Linked DNA regions of Cupriavidus necator N-1. The protein of the gene in region 1 interacts with the protein of each later gene in a pairwise test. Links are inferred from orthologs where the notes say so. Each region holds a gene or a part of one and is shown on either strand. Other genes may lie near its edges. The genes, in order: CNE_RS05090 and dnaE.

Region 1 (6,354 bases):
AAGATCCCCACCGGCGCGCTCGCCGCGGGACAGGCCACGACCGAGCCATGGAACGGACGCTTCTCGCCCGGCAAGCAGGCCGTGCCGGTCAGCTCGGTGGTCACCTTCGCCGCTACCGCGCACAAGCGCCGCGGCAGCGACGACTGGCAGCCGGTGAAGGTGCGCTGCGGTTATGACGACGGCATGATGCTGGCGTATGAGCTGCTGGACAGCGGCGGCGCCACCATCAGCGAACCGGCTGCCGAGCCGGCCGTGCCTGCTGCTACGCACACTTCGGCAAGCAAGAGCCGCAAGGGGGCCAAAGGCAAGAGCACGGCTTCGAAGTCGGACAAGGCGTCGGCGTCCAAGTCGTCGAAGTCAACGACCGCCAAGTCCACCTCCGGCCCGGCCAAGACGACCAGCAAGACCAAGAAGAAGCAATAGGCGCAAAGCGGGCGCACCGCGTCCGCGCCAAGGCCGTTCCGGCCCACCCGGTTTCGTCCGGTTGGGCCGTTTGCGCTGGCTCAGCCCAGGTAGTCCAGGATCGCCTGCAGCATCGCCGTCCCCAGCAGCGCGCTGCGCGCGCCGTTCCAGCCGACCGCCGGATCCGGCAGATCGGCATTGTCCTTGAACGGCATCTCCAGCGTCAGCGCCAGGCAGCCGAAGGTATGGCCGATGTACTTGGACGCCAGCTTGAGTGCATCCGCGTTGTACTTGCTGGCCGCGTAGCCGTGCACATCCTGGAAATCCGGCGAGGCCCGCTTGAAGGCCTCGATAAAGCGCTGCTGCTCGCGCCGGCGCGCCTCGGTAAAGCCCGGCAGCATCTCGCTGCCGGCGACGAAGTTGTACGGCAGTCCCTCGTCACCATGGATGTCGAAGAACATGTCGCAGCCGCTGGCCTCGATGGCGCGGCGCACGTGGTAGACCTCGGGGCTGGTATCCGGGCTCGGCGCCATCCACTCGCGGTTCAGGTTGGCGCCGGCGGCATTGGTGCGCAGGTTGCCGCGCGCCGAACCGTCCGGGTTCATGTTCGGCACGATATGGAAGACCGCGCGCTCCAGCAGCTTGCGCGCGACCGGGTCGCCCGCCCACATGCCGGTGCCGGTCAGGCGCTGCAGCACGCCTTCGACAAACCATTCGGCCATGCTCTCGCCCGGGTGCTGGCGCGCGATCATCCAGACGGTCTTCTTGCCGGGGCCGGGCTGGCCCAGCGTGACGCGGGTCATGTCGCGCCCGTCCACGGTGCTGCCCAGGTGCGACAGCCGCGCCAGCGGCGAGCGCTGGCAACTGGCCAGCAGCGACAGGTGGCGCTCATCCGGATACGGCTCGAAATACGCAAACCAGATGCTGTCGTGCTCGGGCGTGCATTCCACCGTCATCACCTGGCCGTCGAAGCGCGTCGGCACGCGGAACCAGTTGGCGCGGTCGTACGAGGCCACCGCGCGGTAGTCGCGCCATCCATCCGGATAGGTGCAGTCGCCGGCGTTCAGGAAGTGCATCCGGCACGCCTGCCCCGCCGCGCCCTGCAGGCGGAAATGGAACCACTGGCGGAAGTCGGCGTGCGAGTCGGCGCGGATGCGCAGGCGGATATCGTCGGCGCGGTCGAGTGCCTCGACCTCGATGGCGCCGGAGTCGAATTGCGAAGAGATATGCATGTCGGCAGGCATGGCTGGCAGTCTCGTGGCGATGGGTTTCAGTCTTCCAGGCGGCGGCGGAACACCCAGCGGGTGGCATCCGAGGCCGCGGCGTCGAAGGCGTAGCCGTCCTCGGCAAAGCGCTTGAGCTTTTCCGGCTCGGTCACGCGCTGCGTCACCGCGTAGCGTGCCATGGTGCCGCGCGCGCGCTTGGCGTGGAACGAAATGATCTTGTAGCGGCCGCCCTTCCAGTCCTCGAACACCGGCGTGACGATGCGCGCCTGCAGCACCTTGGCCCGCACCACCTTGAAATACTCTTCCGAGGCCAGGTTGACCAGCACCGGCGCGCCTTCCTGCTTGAGCGCGGCCATGTCGGCGTTGATCATCTGCGTAACATCGTCGCCCCAGAACGCGTACAGGTCCTTGCCGGCAACGTTATCGAGGCGCGTCCCCATCTCCAGACGGTAGGGCTGCATCCAGTCCAGCGGGCGCAGCACGCCGTACAGGCCGGACAGGATGCGGATGTGCTTCTGCGCAAAGCCGAGGTCATCGGCCGACAGCGTCTTCGCGTCCAGGCCATCGTAGACGTCGCCATTGAAGGCCAGCACCGCCTGCTTGCTGTTGGCCGCGGTGAACTCCGGCGACCAGTCGCCGTAGCGCGTCACATTGAGCACCGCGAGCTTGTCGGAGATGTCCATCAGCGCGCCCACATCCTGCGGCGCCAGCTTGCGCAGGCGCTCGATCAGCGTGGCGGAACGGTCGATAAAGCGCGGCAGCGTATGGGTCTTGAGGCGCGGAGGAGTCTCGTAGTCCAGCGACTTGGCGGGAGACAAAACGATGAGCATGGCAAAATCGCGGCAGTAGCCAAGGACAAACAAGCCAAGATTGTAGCGAATGCGCCTCGACACCACCGGAACCACCCTCTTCGCCAGCCCCGCCGGCGTCACATCAGCGCCGCGCGTGGTGCTCGACTCCAACATCTGGGTGGACCTGCTGGTCTTCCGCGACCCCCATGTGGAGCCGATCCGCACCGCGCTTGAGGCCGGCACCATCGCCCCGGTGATCCGCGCCGACTGCCGCGAGGAACTGCGCCGGGTGCTGGCCTATCCGCAATTTGCCCGCTTTGACGTCGATATCGATGCCGCGCTGGCCACTGTCGACCGCCTCGCCAGCCTGGAAGCCGCGCCGCCGCAGGCCGACTACGACGCCATCAGCCTGCCGCGCTGCAAGGACACCGACGACCAGAAGTTCATCGAGCTGGCCCACTTTGCCGGCGCCGCCTGCCTGGTATCGAAGGACAAGGCCGTGCTCAAGCTGCGCAGCCGCCTGCGCCGCAGCAGCGGCGTGGAAGTGATGACGCCACCGGCCTTCGGCGCCTGGCTGGCCGCGCTTGGCGCCGCCAGCGCCGCCGATCCGCTTTAGAATGTCGGCTCCCGGCGCCGCCTACGTGGTGGCGCCGCACGCCTGATCGCACCCCGTCCCCACCGCATCGACACGTTCGCATCATGTCCGCAGACACCACCCACACCCAGTTGACGCCGCTGACCCCGCCGCCCTCGCGCCTGCCCGCCGTCGGCACCACCATCTTCACCGTGATGTCCGCGCTGGCCACCGAGAAGAACGCCGTCAACCTGGGCCAAGGCTTCCCGGACTTCGACTGCGACCCCAGGATCGTCGATGCCGTGACCGCTGCCATGCGTGCCGGCCATAACCAGTACCCGCCGATGGCTGGCGTGCCGCGCCTGCGCCAGGCCATCGCCGCCAAGATCGCCAGCCTCTATGGCCACCAGTACAGCTGGGACACCGAGATCACCGTCACCGCCGGCGCCACCCAGGGCATCCTGACCGCGATCCTGTGCGCGGTGCATCCGGGCGACGAGGTGATCGTGCTGGAGCCGTGCTACGACAGCTACCTGCCCGCGATCGAGCTGGCCGGCGCCACCGCCGTGCCGGTCACGCTGGAAGCGCCGGAATTCCGCGTGCCCTTCGACAAGCTGGCCGCCGCGATCACGCCGCGCACGCGCATGGTCCTGATCAACACGCCGCACAACCCCACCGGCACGATCTTGCGCGCGGCCGACATGGACCAGCTGGCGCAGATCCTGGCCAGCACCGACATCCTGCTGCTCTCGGACGAGGTCTACGAGCACATGGTCTACGACGGCCAGCAGCACGCCTCGGTCTCGCGCCATCCTGAGCTTGCGCGCCGCAGCTTCGTGATCTCGAGCTTCGGCAAGACCTACCACGTGACCGGCTGGAAGGTCGGCTACGTGGCCGCGCCGGCCGCGCTGATGGCCGAGTTCCGCAAGGTGCACCAGTTCAACGTGTTCACCGTGAACACGCCGGTGCAGCACGGCCTGGCCGACTACATGGCCGATCCCGCGCCCTACCTGCAGCTGTCGGCGTTCTACCAGGCCAAGCGCGACTTCTTCCGCGCCGGGCTGGCCAACAGCCGCTTCAAGCTGCTGCCGTCGGACGGCACCTACTTCCAGTGCGTCGACTACTCGGCCATTTCCGACCTGAGCGAGGCCGACTTCGCCATGTGGCTGACGCGCGAGATCGGCGTGGCCGCGATCCCGGTCTCGGCCTTCTACACGCAGCCGCGTGAATCGGGCGTGGTGCGTTTCTGCTTTGCGAAGAAGGAAGAGACGCTGGCGCTGGCGCTGGAGCGGCTGGGCAAGCTGTAGGCGCAGGCCTGGCCTCTGCGCCAACGAAAAACGCCCGCGATCCAATCGCGGGCGTTTTACCTTGTGCCGCCGGTTTTGTGGCCGGCTTGTTGCCGGTTACTTGTTGCTGCGGCTCGCCATCAGCTCAAGATTGGCCTTGCGGTCGGCATTGACCTTCTGCACCGATTCGCGCGCCGACAGCGTCTTCAGGTAGTCCTTGACCGGCAGGTCGGCCAGCAGATCGGTGCCGTAGATGATCTTGGTGCACGACGACACCAGCGGCAGGTGCGCCGCGGCGGCGCAGTCGGCCAGCGTGAAGGTGTCGCCGGCGATATACGGCGAGAACTTCGCCAGCTTGGCGAAGGCGGGGACATAGCGCGTCAGCAGCTTGTGCTGGCGTTCCTTGACGCCATCGCTGACCTTGCCGCCGAAGAATGCCTCGGGGTACAGTTCGCGCGCGGTCAGCTCCAGGTACAGTTCCATGAAGACGACGATCTCGCGCACCTTGGCGGCCTGGTACGGGTCGCCCGGCAGCAGCGGCGTCTGCGGATAGGCCGCCTCTACGTAGTCGACGATGGCTTCGGACTCGCACAGCGGGCCGGATTCGGTGATGATGTAGGGCACCTTGCCCGCGGGCGTGGCTGCCGGGTCGGTCTGGCCGATCCAGGCCAGCACCTCTTCGAACGGCACGTTCTTTTCCAGCAGCGCCAGCTTCACTTTGTTGTAGTAGTTGCTGGCGGCAAAACCGCAGAGCTTCAGCATGTCGTCTCTCTCCGTTATTGGAATGATCCCCGCATCGCACGGTGCGGATGTCGGGTGATTGTGGACCATCCGGGGTCTGCAGTGTACCGGCTGGCCGATCAGCGCACGCCGCCTGCCCCGCTGGACTGTCGCGGAAGGTGCAAAAAACGTACGATCGTGCTAATTTAACCACAACTTCTGGGACGAATGATGAGCACTTTCACCATCGATACGCTGGGTATCGTCGGCACCGGCGCCATGGGCCGGGGCATCGCGCAGATCGCCGCGCAGGCGGGCCTGACCGTCAACCTGTACGACACCAACCCGCAAGCGGTGGCCGCCGCGCGCCAGTACCTGCAGGACACGCTGGCCAAGCTCGCCGACAAGGGCAAGATCAGCGCTGCCGACGCCGAGGCCACGCTGGCCCGCGTCAAGCCCTGCGGCACGCTGGAAGACCTGGCCGGCTGCGACATGGTGCTGGAAGCCATCGTCGAGAAACTGGAAGTCAAGCGCGACCTGATCGCCAAGCTCGAAGCGGTCCTGCGTGAAGACGCCGTCATTGCCTCCAACACGTCGTCGCTGTCGATCACTGCCATCGCAGTCGGCGCCAGGCACCCGGGCCGTATCGCCGGCTACCACTTCTTCAACCCGGTGCCGCTGATGAAGGTGGTCGAGGTCATCGACGGCCTGTCGGGCAACCCCGCGGTGGGCGACGCGCTGATGGCATTGTCGCGCCGCATGGGCCATACGCCGGTGCGCTGCAAGGACATGCCGGGCTTTATCGTCAACCATGCCGGCCGCGGTATGAATATCGAAGGCCTGAAAGTCGCGCAGGAAGGCGTGGCCGGGTTTTCCGACATCGACAACATCATGCGCGAGCAGGCCGGCTTCCGCATGGGGCCGTTCGAGCTGATGGACCTGACCGGGCTGGACGTGTCGCACCCGGTGATGGAATCGATCTACAACCAGTTCTACCAGGAACCGCGCTACCGCCCCTCGCCGATCACCGCGATCCGCGCGGTCGGCGGGCTGATCGGCCGCAAGGCGGGTGCTGGTTTCTATTCGTACGCCGATGGCCAGAAGAAAGTGCCGGCCGCTGCCGCGGTGCCGGGCGCGCGCCCGTCGAGCGTGTGGGTCAGCCACGCCAGCGAGCGCGGCCACGCCATGGTGAGCAAGCTGCTGGGCGCGCTGGGCGTGACCCCGGAAGGCGGCAACAAGCCGTCGGCCGATGCGCTGATCATCGTCACCCCGCTCGGCCTGGACGCCACCACCAGCGCGCTGCAACAGGGCCTGGACCCGGCCCGCACCGTCGCCATCGACACGCTGCTGCCGTT
Region 2 (7,454 bases), 200 kb from region 1 along the record:
GGCCTGGTCCTTGCTGCCGATGCAGTGGGGGCAGCTCTTGCCGACCACGTAGTGCGGGCTTTGCTGCTCCTGCGGCGTGACCACCGCGCGGCAGGCAAAGCATTGCTTGGGGCCGGCAGGCTCCAGGTTGGGGTTCAGCGCGGTGCGGTAGTCAAAGACGAAGCAGTCGCCGCGATAGTGGCTGCCGCCGACCTCCTCGAAGTACTTCAGGATGCCGCCCTCGAGCTGGTACACGCGCTCGATGCCGGCTTCCTGCATATGGATCGCCGCCTTCTCGCAGCGGATGCCGCCGGTGCAGAACGACACCACGGTCTTGCCTTCCAGCTCACCCTTGTGGGCCGCCACTGCCTCGGGAAATTCGCTGAACTTGGCGATGTCGTATTCGACGGCGTCTTCGAACGTGCCAACCGCGACTTCGAAATCATTGCGCGTGTCCAGCATCACCACCGGACGGCCTTCGTCGTCGTGCCCCTGGTCCAGCCAGCGCTTCAGGTCGGCCGGCCGCACTGACGGCGCGCGGCCTTCCTCGGGGCGGATCAGCGGCATCTTCATGGTGATGATTTCCTTCTTGGCGCGCACCAGCATGCGCTTGAAGGGCTGGTTTTCCGACAGGCTTTCCTTGGGCACGATATCGGCAAAGCGCGCATCGGCATGCAGCCAGGCCATGAAGCCGTCGATGGCAGCGCGCGGGCCCGCCAGGAACATGTTGATGCCCTCGGGCGCGAGCAGGATCGTGCCTTTCAGGCCGGCCGCTTCGCAGCGCTCGCGCATGGCCGGGCGCAGGGTCTCGATGTCGTCCAGCGAGACGAATTTGTAAGCGGAAATATTGACGATCTGCATGAGAGACTGCGCCTGCACGGCCGCGTCCGGGAGGGGCGCCGACGGCTTGCGATAACTACCTGATTGGAAAGGCGAAATTATAACGCGTGCGGGCGCCGGCGCCGCGCATTCCCAAGCACGCCGATCAGCTATGCCGGGCCCTCGCGCGAGGCCGCCTGCACGCAATATCGGAGGCATGCCAGCGGACTGAGCCGGTACAATGTCGCCCATGTCCGCACCCCGCTTCGTACACCTCCGCCTGCATTCCGAATATTCCATCGTGGACGGCATCGTCCGCCTGGAAGACGCCGTCAAGGCCGCCGCCGCCGATGGCATGGGCGCGCTCGCCCTGACGGACCTTGCCAACGCCTTCGGGCTGATCCGTTACTACAAGGAGGCGCGCGGCGGCGGCGTGAAGCCCGTGGTCGGTGCCGACGTCTGGCTCACCAACGCCGAGGACCGCGACAAGCCGTCGCGCCTGCTGCTGCTGGTGCAGGACCGCCGCGGCTACCTGAACCTGTGCATGCTGCTGTCGCGCGCGTGGCTGGGCAACCAGCACCGCGGGCGCGCCGAGATCGATCCGGCCTGGTTCCTGGAACCCGGCGAGGACGACCTGCCGCTGGCCACCGGCCTGATCGCCCTGTCGGGCGCAATGGGTGGCGATATCGGCATGGCGCTGGCCAACGGCAATGCCGACGGTGCGCGCCGCGCGGCACAGCATTGGTCCACGGTATTCGCGCAGCGCTTCTACATCGAACTGCAGCGTGCCGGCAATGCCGGCACCGATGCCTACGTGCAGCAGGCCGTGCAGCTGGCGGCTGAACTGCAACTGCCGGTGGTGGCCACGCATCCGGTGCAGTTCATGACGCCGGACGACTACACCGCGCACGAGGCGCGCGTGTGCATCGCCGAGGGCGAGCTGCTGGCCAATCCGCGCCGCACCCGGCGCTTTACCACCGACCAGTACTTCAAGACCCAGGACGAGATGTGCGCGCTGTTCGCGGACATCCCCTCGGCACTGGAGAATGCGGTCGAGATCGCGCGCCGCTGCAACCTGACGCTGGAGCTGGGCAAGCCGCGCCTGCCGCTGTTCCCGACGCCCGACGGCATGTCGCTGGACGACTACCTGGTCTTCATGGCCAAGGACGGGCTGGAGAAGCGCCTGGCGGTGCTGTTCCCCGACGAGGCGGTGCGCGAATCGAAGCGCCCGGAATACTACGCACGGCTGGAGTTCGAGACCGGCACGATCATCAAGATGGGCTTCCCCGGCTACTTCCTGATCGTGGCGGACTTTATCAACTGGGCCAAGAACAACGGCGTGCCGGTGGGTCCGGGCCGCGGTTCGGGCGCCGGTTCGCTGGTCGCGTATGCGCTCGGCATTACCGACCTGGATCCGCTCAAGTACGCGCTGCTGTTCGAGCGATTCCTGAACCCAGAACGGGTGTCGATGCCTGACTTCGACATCGACTTCTGCCAGCACGGCCGCGATCGCGTGATCACCTACGTGAAGGAGAAGTACGGCAAGGACGCGGTATCGCAGATCGCCACCTTCGGCACCATGGCGGCCAAGGCCGCGGTGCGCGACGTGGGCCGCGTGCTCGACCTCGGCTACGGCTTTGTCGACGGCATCGCCAAGCTGATCCCGTTCAAGCCGGGCAAGCTGGTCACCATCGAGGAGGCCAAGAAGGAAGAGCCACTGCTGACCGAGCGCGAGAATAACGAGGAAGAAGTTCGCCAGTTGCTGGAACTGGCGCAGCGCGTGGAAGGCATGACGCGTAACGTCGGCATGCACGCCGGCGGAGTGCTGATCGCGCCCGGCAGGCTGACCGACTTCTGCCCGCTGTACACGCAGGGCGCGCAGAACGACGGCATGAGCGGCGTGGTCAGCCAGTACGACAAGGACGACGTCGAGGCCGCCGGCCTGGTGAAGTTCGACTTTCTGGGCCTGACCACGCTGACCATCCTGGACTGGGCCGAGCGCTACATCCGCCGCCTCGATCCGAGCAAGGCCGACTGGAACTGCAGCCATATCCCGCTCGACGACAGTCCCGCCTTCGATATCCTGAAGACTGCCAACACCGTCGCCGTGTTCCAGCTGGAAAGCCGCGGCATGCAGGGCATGCTCAAGGACGCCAAGCCTGACCGCTTTGAGGACATCATCGCGCTGGTGGCACTGTACCGCCCGGGCCCGATGGACCTGATCCCCAGCTTCTGCGCGCGCAAGCACGGCCGCGAGAAGGTGGAGTATCCCGATCCGCGCGTCGAACCCGTCCTGAAAGAGACCTACGGCATCATGGTCTACCAGGAGCAGGTGATGCAGATGGCGCAGATCATCGGCGGCTACTCGCTCGGCGGCGCCGACCTGCTGCGCCGCGCCATGGGCAAGAAGAAGCCCGAGGAAATGGCGCAGCACCGCGTGATGTTCCGCGAAGGTGCCGACAAGAATGGTCTCTCCGCGCAGCAGGCCGACGATATCTTCGACTTGATGGAGAAGTTCGCGGGCTACGGCTTCAACAAGTCGCACGCGGCCGCGTACGCACTGCTGGCGTACTACACCGCCTGGCTCAAGGCCCACCATCCGGCCGAATTCATGGCAGCCAACATGTCGCTGGCCATGGATGACACCGACAAGGTCAAGATCCTCTACGAGGACTGCAAGCTCAACAAGCTCGCGGTGCTGCCGCCCGACGTCAACGCCAGCGAATACCGCTTCGCGCCGACCGACTCCAAGACCATCCGCTATGGCCTGGGTGGCATCAAGGGCAGCGGCCAGGGCGCGATCGAAGACATCCTGCGCGCGCGCGAGGAACGGCCCTTCACCGATCTGTTCGACTTCTGCGAACGCGTCGACCGCCGCCAGGTCAACCGCCGCACTATTGAGGCATTGATCCGCGCCGGCGCTTTCGACAGCCTGAACGACAACCGCGCACAGCTGCTGGCATCGGTGCCGATCGCGATGGAGGCCGCCGAGCAGAAGGCGGAGTCCGCCAACCAGGTGTCGCTGTTCGACCTGATGGGCGATGCCGGCGAAGCGCACCGCCCAGAGTTGCTGGACGAGCCGCGCTGGAGCCCGAAGCGCGCGCTGCAGGAAGAGAAGCAGGCGCTTGGCTACTACTTCTCAGGCCATCTGTTCGATGCCTATCGCGACGAGGTGCGCCGCTTCAACAAGGGCACGCTGGCCGCGCTGGAAAAGGAAGTGCAGGGCAACGGCGGCGGCTTCGGCCGCGATGTGCGCGGCAAGGCCATCGCCGGCGTGATCTCCGGCGTCCGCACGCAGATGACCCAGCGCGGCAAGATGCTGATCGTGACGCTCGACGACGGCACCGGGCTGGTCGAGATGACGGTGTTCAACGAGCTGTTCGACGCCAACCGGCACATGTTCCGCGAGGACGAGCTGCTGATTGCCACGGGGAATGCGCGGCACGATACGTTTACCGGTGGGGTGAGGTTCACGGCGGAATCGGTGATGGACCTGGTGGCCGCGCGCCTCAAGTTCGCCAGCGCGGTGCGGCTGGCGATGAATGGCAATTCCTCGACCGGGATGCTGCGCGAACTGCTGATGCCGCACCTGGCCCGCGCCAGCGGCGGGCAGGGTTTGCCGGTGCGCATCCACTACCAGTCGGCGGCGGCTTCGTGCGAGGCCATGCTCGGAGCGGACTGGAAGGTGGTGCCCTCCGACGAGGCGCTGACCGCGTTGCGGCTGGCACTGTCGCCGGACAGCGTCAGCACCCTCTACGAATAAACCGACGGCAGCGGCGGTCTCAGGCCGCCTGCCGGGCGGCACGCGCGCTGGCCGCCAGCGTTAGCAGCGCGTCGACGTGGGCCTCGATGCCCGGATCGTAGTTGAGCATCGCCATCGGGTCCGCCAGCCGGCCCTGGCCGCTGCGTGCCGCGTCGACCGCGGCGCGAATCGCGCGGTCGAGCGTCTCGGCGCGATCGCGTGCGAAGGCATGCACGGCCTGCGGCCGGATCACCTCCAGGCAGGCAATATTGTCGGCAAAGACCAGCGGTGTGCCGCACAGCACCGATTCCACGCCGACCAGTCCGAACGGTTCATAGCCCGAAGCCAGGATGGTGAAGTCCGCGGCGCGGTAGAGCGCGTCGATGCGGCTGCTGTAGCCCAGTTCCCGTACCCGCGGGATGGTGCGCCCGACCGGACGGCCGGCCACGGCAAGCGTGATCGGCAGGTCCGATTCAGAGAAATAGTCGGCAAGCAGGTCGAAACCCTTGCGGGCATGGCCCGAAGACGGGAACAGGAACACGACCTCATCGTCACCGAAACCGAACTCACGGCGCAACGCGGCGCGCGCGTCGGCGTCGACCGGCGTGAAGCGCTGCGTGTCGACCGGCGGATAGATCAGTTCCACGCGGTCCGGCGGCATCCCGTACAGCTCGATCACCTCGCGGCGCATCAGCGCCGAATGCGCCACCACGCGATGCGCGCCAGCATACTGCGCACTCTCCAGGTCGATCTGCCACTGGTCGGAGCGGCGCGCTTCCGTGCCGCGCGCGCCGAGATAGCCGCGGTGGGTGCCGCCGCAAATGGCGATGTCCGAGCCGCGCACGCGGTTGCAGCCGATCAGCACTTCATCCGCTGGCAGGCGCGCTTGCAGGCGCCACGAGAAATAGCGGTCGCGCAGCTTGCCGGGCAGCCACGAGACCAGGATGCGATGCGGCGTGACGCCGGCCGCCTGCGCCACGCCGGTGTCGAAGCGGCGCGCGTAGACCGACACCTCGGTGCCGGCGCGGGCGGCCATCGCGCGGCTGATGTCGAGCGCGTAGCGTTCCAGGCCGCCGCCTGCGCCGAAGCGATTGCAGGAGATGCCAACTTTCATCGATGCATGGAATAAAGGGGAGGGGCGGCCGGCCGCTTCAACGGGTGACCTCGGGGGCGGCTGCCTTGAGATCGGTTTCGGCCTGCAACTGCGCCAGCTTGGCGTACTTGTAGTAGCTTGCCTGCGCATTCATCAGCGCCACGCCGAAGCCTGCGCTGCCGTCCAGGAAGCCTCGCTTGAGCAGGTAGGTCCGGATGAAGGCCCACAGGCCGTGGCCCGCGGCGGACGCCACCGAACTACGCTTGCCCCGCGCGTAGGCCTGCTGCGCGCCTGCGCTGGAGTAGCTGTCGATCTTGCGCAGCACGTCTGATAGTGTGCGGTAGCTGTAATGGATCAGCGGCTCGCGCAGATGAGTGACCGGGTCGTCCACCTTCAGGTGTTCGTGGACCAGGTCATCCGTGAAGCGGCCGCGGCCCTTGCGGAAGACGCGGGTCACATAGTCCGGATACCAGCCTGCGTGGCGCACGAAGGTGCCGCAGAACGCTGAAAGGCGCGGCAGCGCAAGCGCGTGGGCGTCGGCCCGCTTCAGATGGCCCCGGATCTCGTCGCGCAGGGCGGGGGTGACACGTTCATCAGCATCGAGGCTCAGGATCCAGTCGCCCGTGGCGGCGTCAACCGCACGGTTCTTCTGCGGTCCGAAGCCAGGCCAGTCGTCGGTCTGGATGACAGTGGCGCCGGCAGCACGCGCAATCGCCACCGTGTCATCCGTGCTGGCCCAATCCACTATAATCGCCTCTTCGCACCAGGACACGCTTTCGAGGCATGGCCCGATATTGTGAGCTTCATTCCTGGTAATGATGACGGCCGAGACTCTCATGGAACATAGGGGAGGCACGCAGGTCGGACAAGACCGACGGGCCGCCGGAGTCGCCCACGGCGCCACGCGCTGGATCGAGACCGCGTATTCTACCGCACTGGCGCATGGCGCCCTTCGCGCACCCTGATGCGATCGAGTCGGCTCGCGGGCCGTTTCCTGATTCTCAAATTGATGATACGAGCACAATTGTCCCGTTCTGCCGGGATGGAAGAAGTCTTCTTTCTGCCTGCGCGTGCAGCATTGGCCTCTCTCTTGCCGGCTGCAATCCGGGCAAGACCGGACGCGCAGGCGCTAGCCGTATGATCGGCGCCTACGTCATCAATCTCGACACCGCGCGGGAGCGCCGGGAGCGCATCTCCGGCCAGCTGGCGGGCCTTGGTATCCCGTTCCAGGTGTTCCGGGCCGTGGATGGCCGCGTGCTGGCGGAGGAGGAAGTGGCCAGCAAGTACGATGCCGCCGCCGCCGCCGCGCGTTACCGCCCCATGAGCCGGGGCGAGGTGGGGTGCGGATTGAGCCACCTTGGCGTGTACCGCAAGATGCTGGACGACGGCGCCGCCTTCGCGCTGGTGCTGGAGGACGATGCATCGCTCGGCCCCGACCTCGCAAGCGTGCTGGCCGACCTCGAGTCACGCCTGGATCCGGACCGGGCCGAGGTGGTGCTGCTGTCCCATGTCGACAAGTACACCCGCTGGGGTGCGCGCAGGCTTGGCGGCGAGCGACGCCTGGTCAGGCGCTACGGCGAATGGTGGCTCGCGCACGGCTACGTGGTGACGCGCGCCGCAGCGCAGCGGCTGCTGGCCGGCCTGCAGCCGCTGTGGTGCGCGGCCGACTATTGGTCGGCCTTTGAAAAACAGGGTCTGGTGTCGGTCAGTGCGGTGGTGCCATATTGCATTGGCCTGACCGAGCTGGCCGAGACCTCGTCGCTCGAAACGCATCGCGCCGACCTGGACGCCACCGACAAGGCTCAGCGCAGCATCGGCTAT

The links.
Region 2: the proteins of CNE_RS05090 (region 1) and dnaE interact in binary tests that used the Escherichia coli proteins (3 or more experiments, as listed by UniProt). The link is inferred for Cupriavidus necator N-1 from one-to-one orthologs.

The regions. Positions count from the first base shown.
Region 1 is NC_015726.1:1,069,144-1,075,497, reverse strand. The notes cover bases 2,221-5,209. They hold CNE_RS05090 (pyridoxal phosphate-dependent aminotransferase), read left to right. Parts: upstream 2,221-3,118; coding sequence 3,119-4,300; downstream 4,301-5,209. Other genes in these bases: CNE_RS05085 (glutathione S-transferase), read right to left, coding at 4,397-5,041; CNE_RS05095 (PIN domain-containing protein), read left to right, coding at 2,508-3,035; yaaA (peroxide stress protein YaaA), read right to left, coding at 2,221-2,458. Also shown: CNE_RS05110 (BspC domain-containing protein), read left to right, coding at 1-423; CNE_RS05105 (M14 family metallopeptidase), read right to left, coding at 504-1,646; more of yaaA, read right to left, coding at 1,673-2,220; CNE_RS05080 (3-hydroxyacyl-CoA dehydrogenase), read left to right, coding at 5,231-6,354. UniProt on the Escherichia coli protein: Shows aminotransferase activity with methionine and histidine as substrates, and to a lesser extent also with phenylalanine.
Region 2 is NC_015726.1:866,684-874,137, forward strand. What follows is about bases 673-4,761. They hold dnaE (DNA polymerase III subunit alpha), read left to right. Parts: upstream 673-1,048; coding sequence 1,049-4,561; downstream 4,562-4,761. Other genes in these bases: CNE_RS04115 (sulfurtransferase), read right to left, coding at 673-840; CNE_RS04125 (glycosyltransferase family 4 protein), read right to left, coding at 4,581-4,761. Also shown: more of CNE_RS04115, read right to left, coding at 1-672; more of CNE_RS04125, read right to left, coding at 4,762-5,654; CNE_RS04130 (glycosyltransferase family 2 protein), read right to left, coding at 5,692-6,471; CNE_RS04135 (glycosyltransferase family 25 protein), read left to right, coding at 6,771-7,454. UniProt on the Escherichia coli protein: DNA polymerase III is a complex, multichain enzyme responsible for most of the replicative synthesis in bacteria. This DNA polymerase also exhibits 3' to 5' exonuclease activity. The alpha chain is the DNA polymerase catalytic subunit.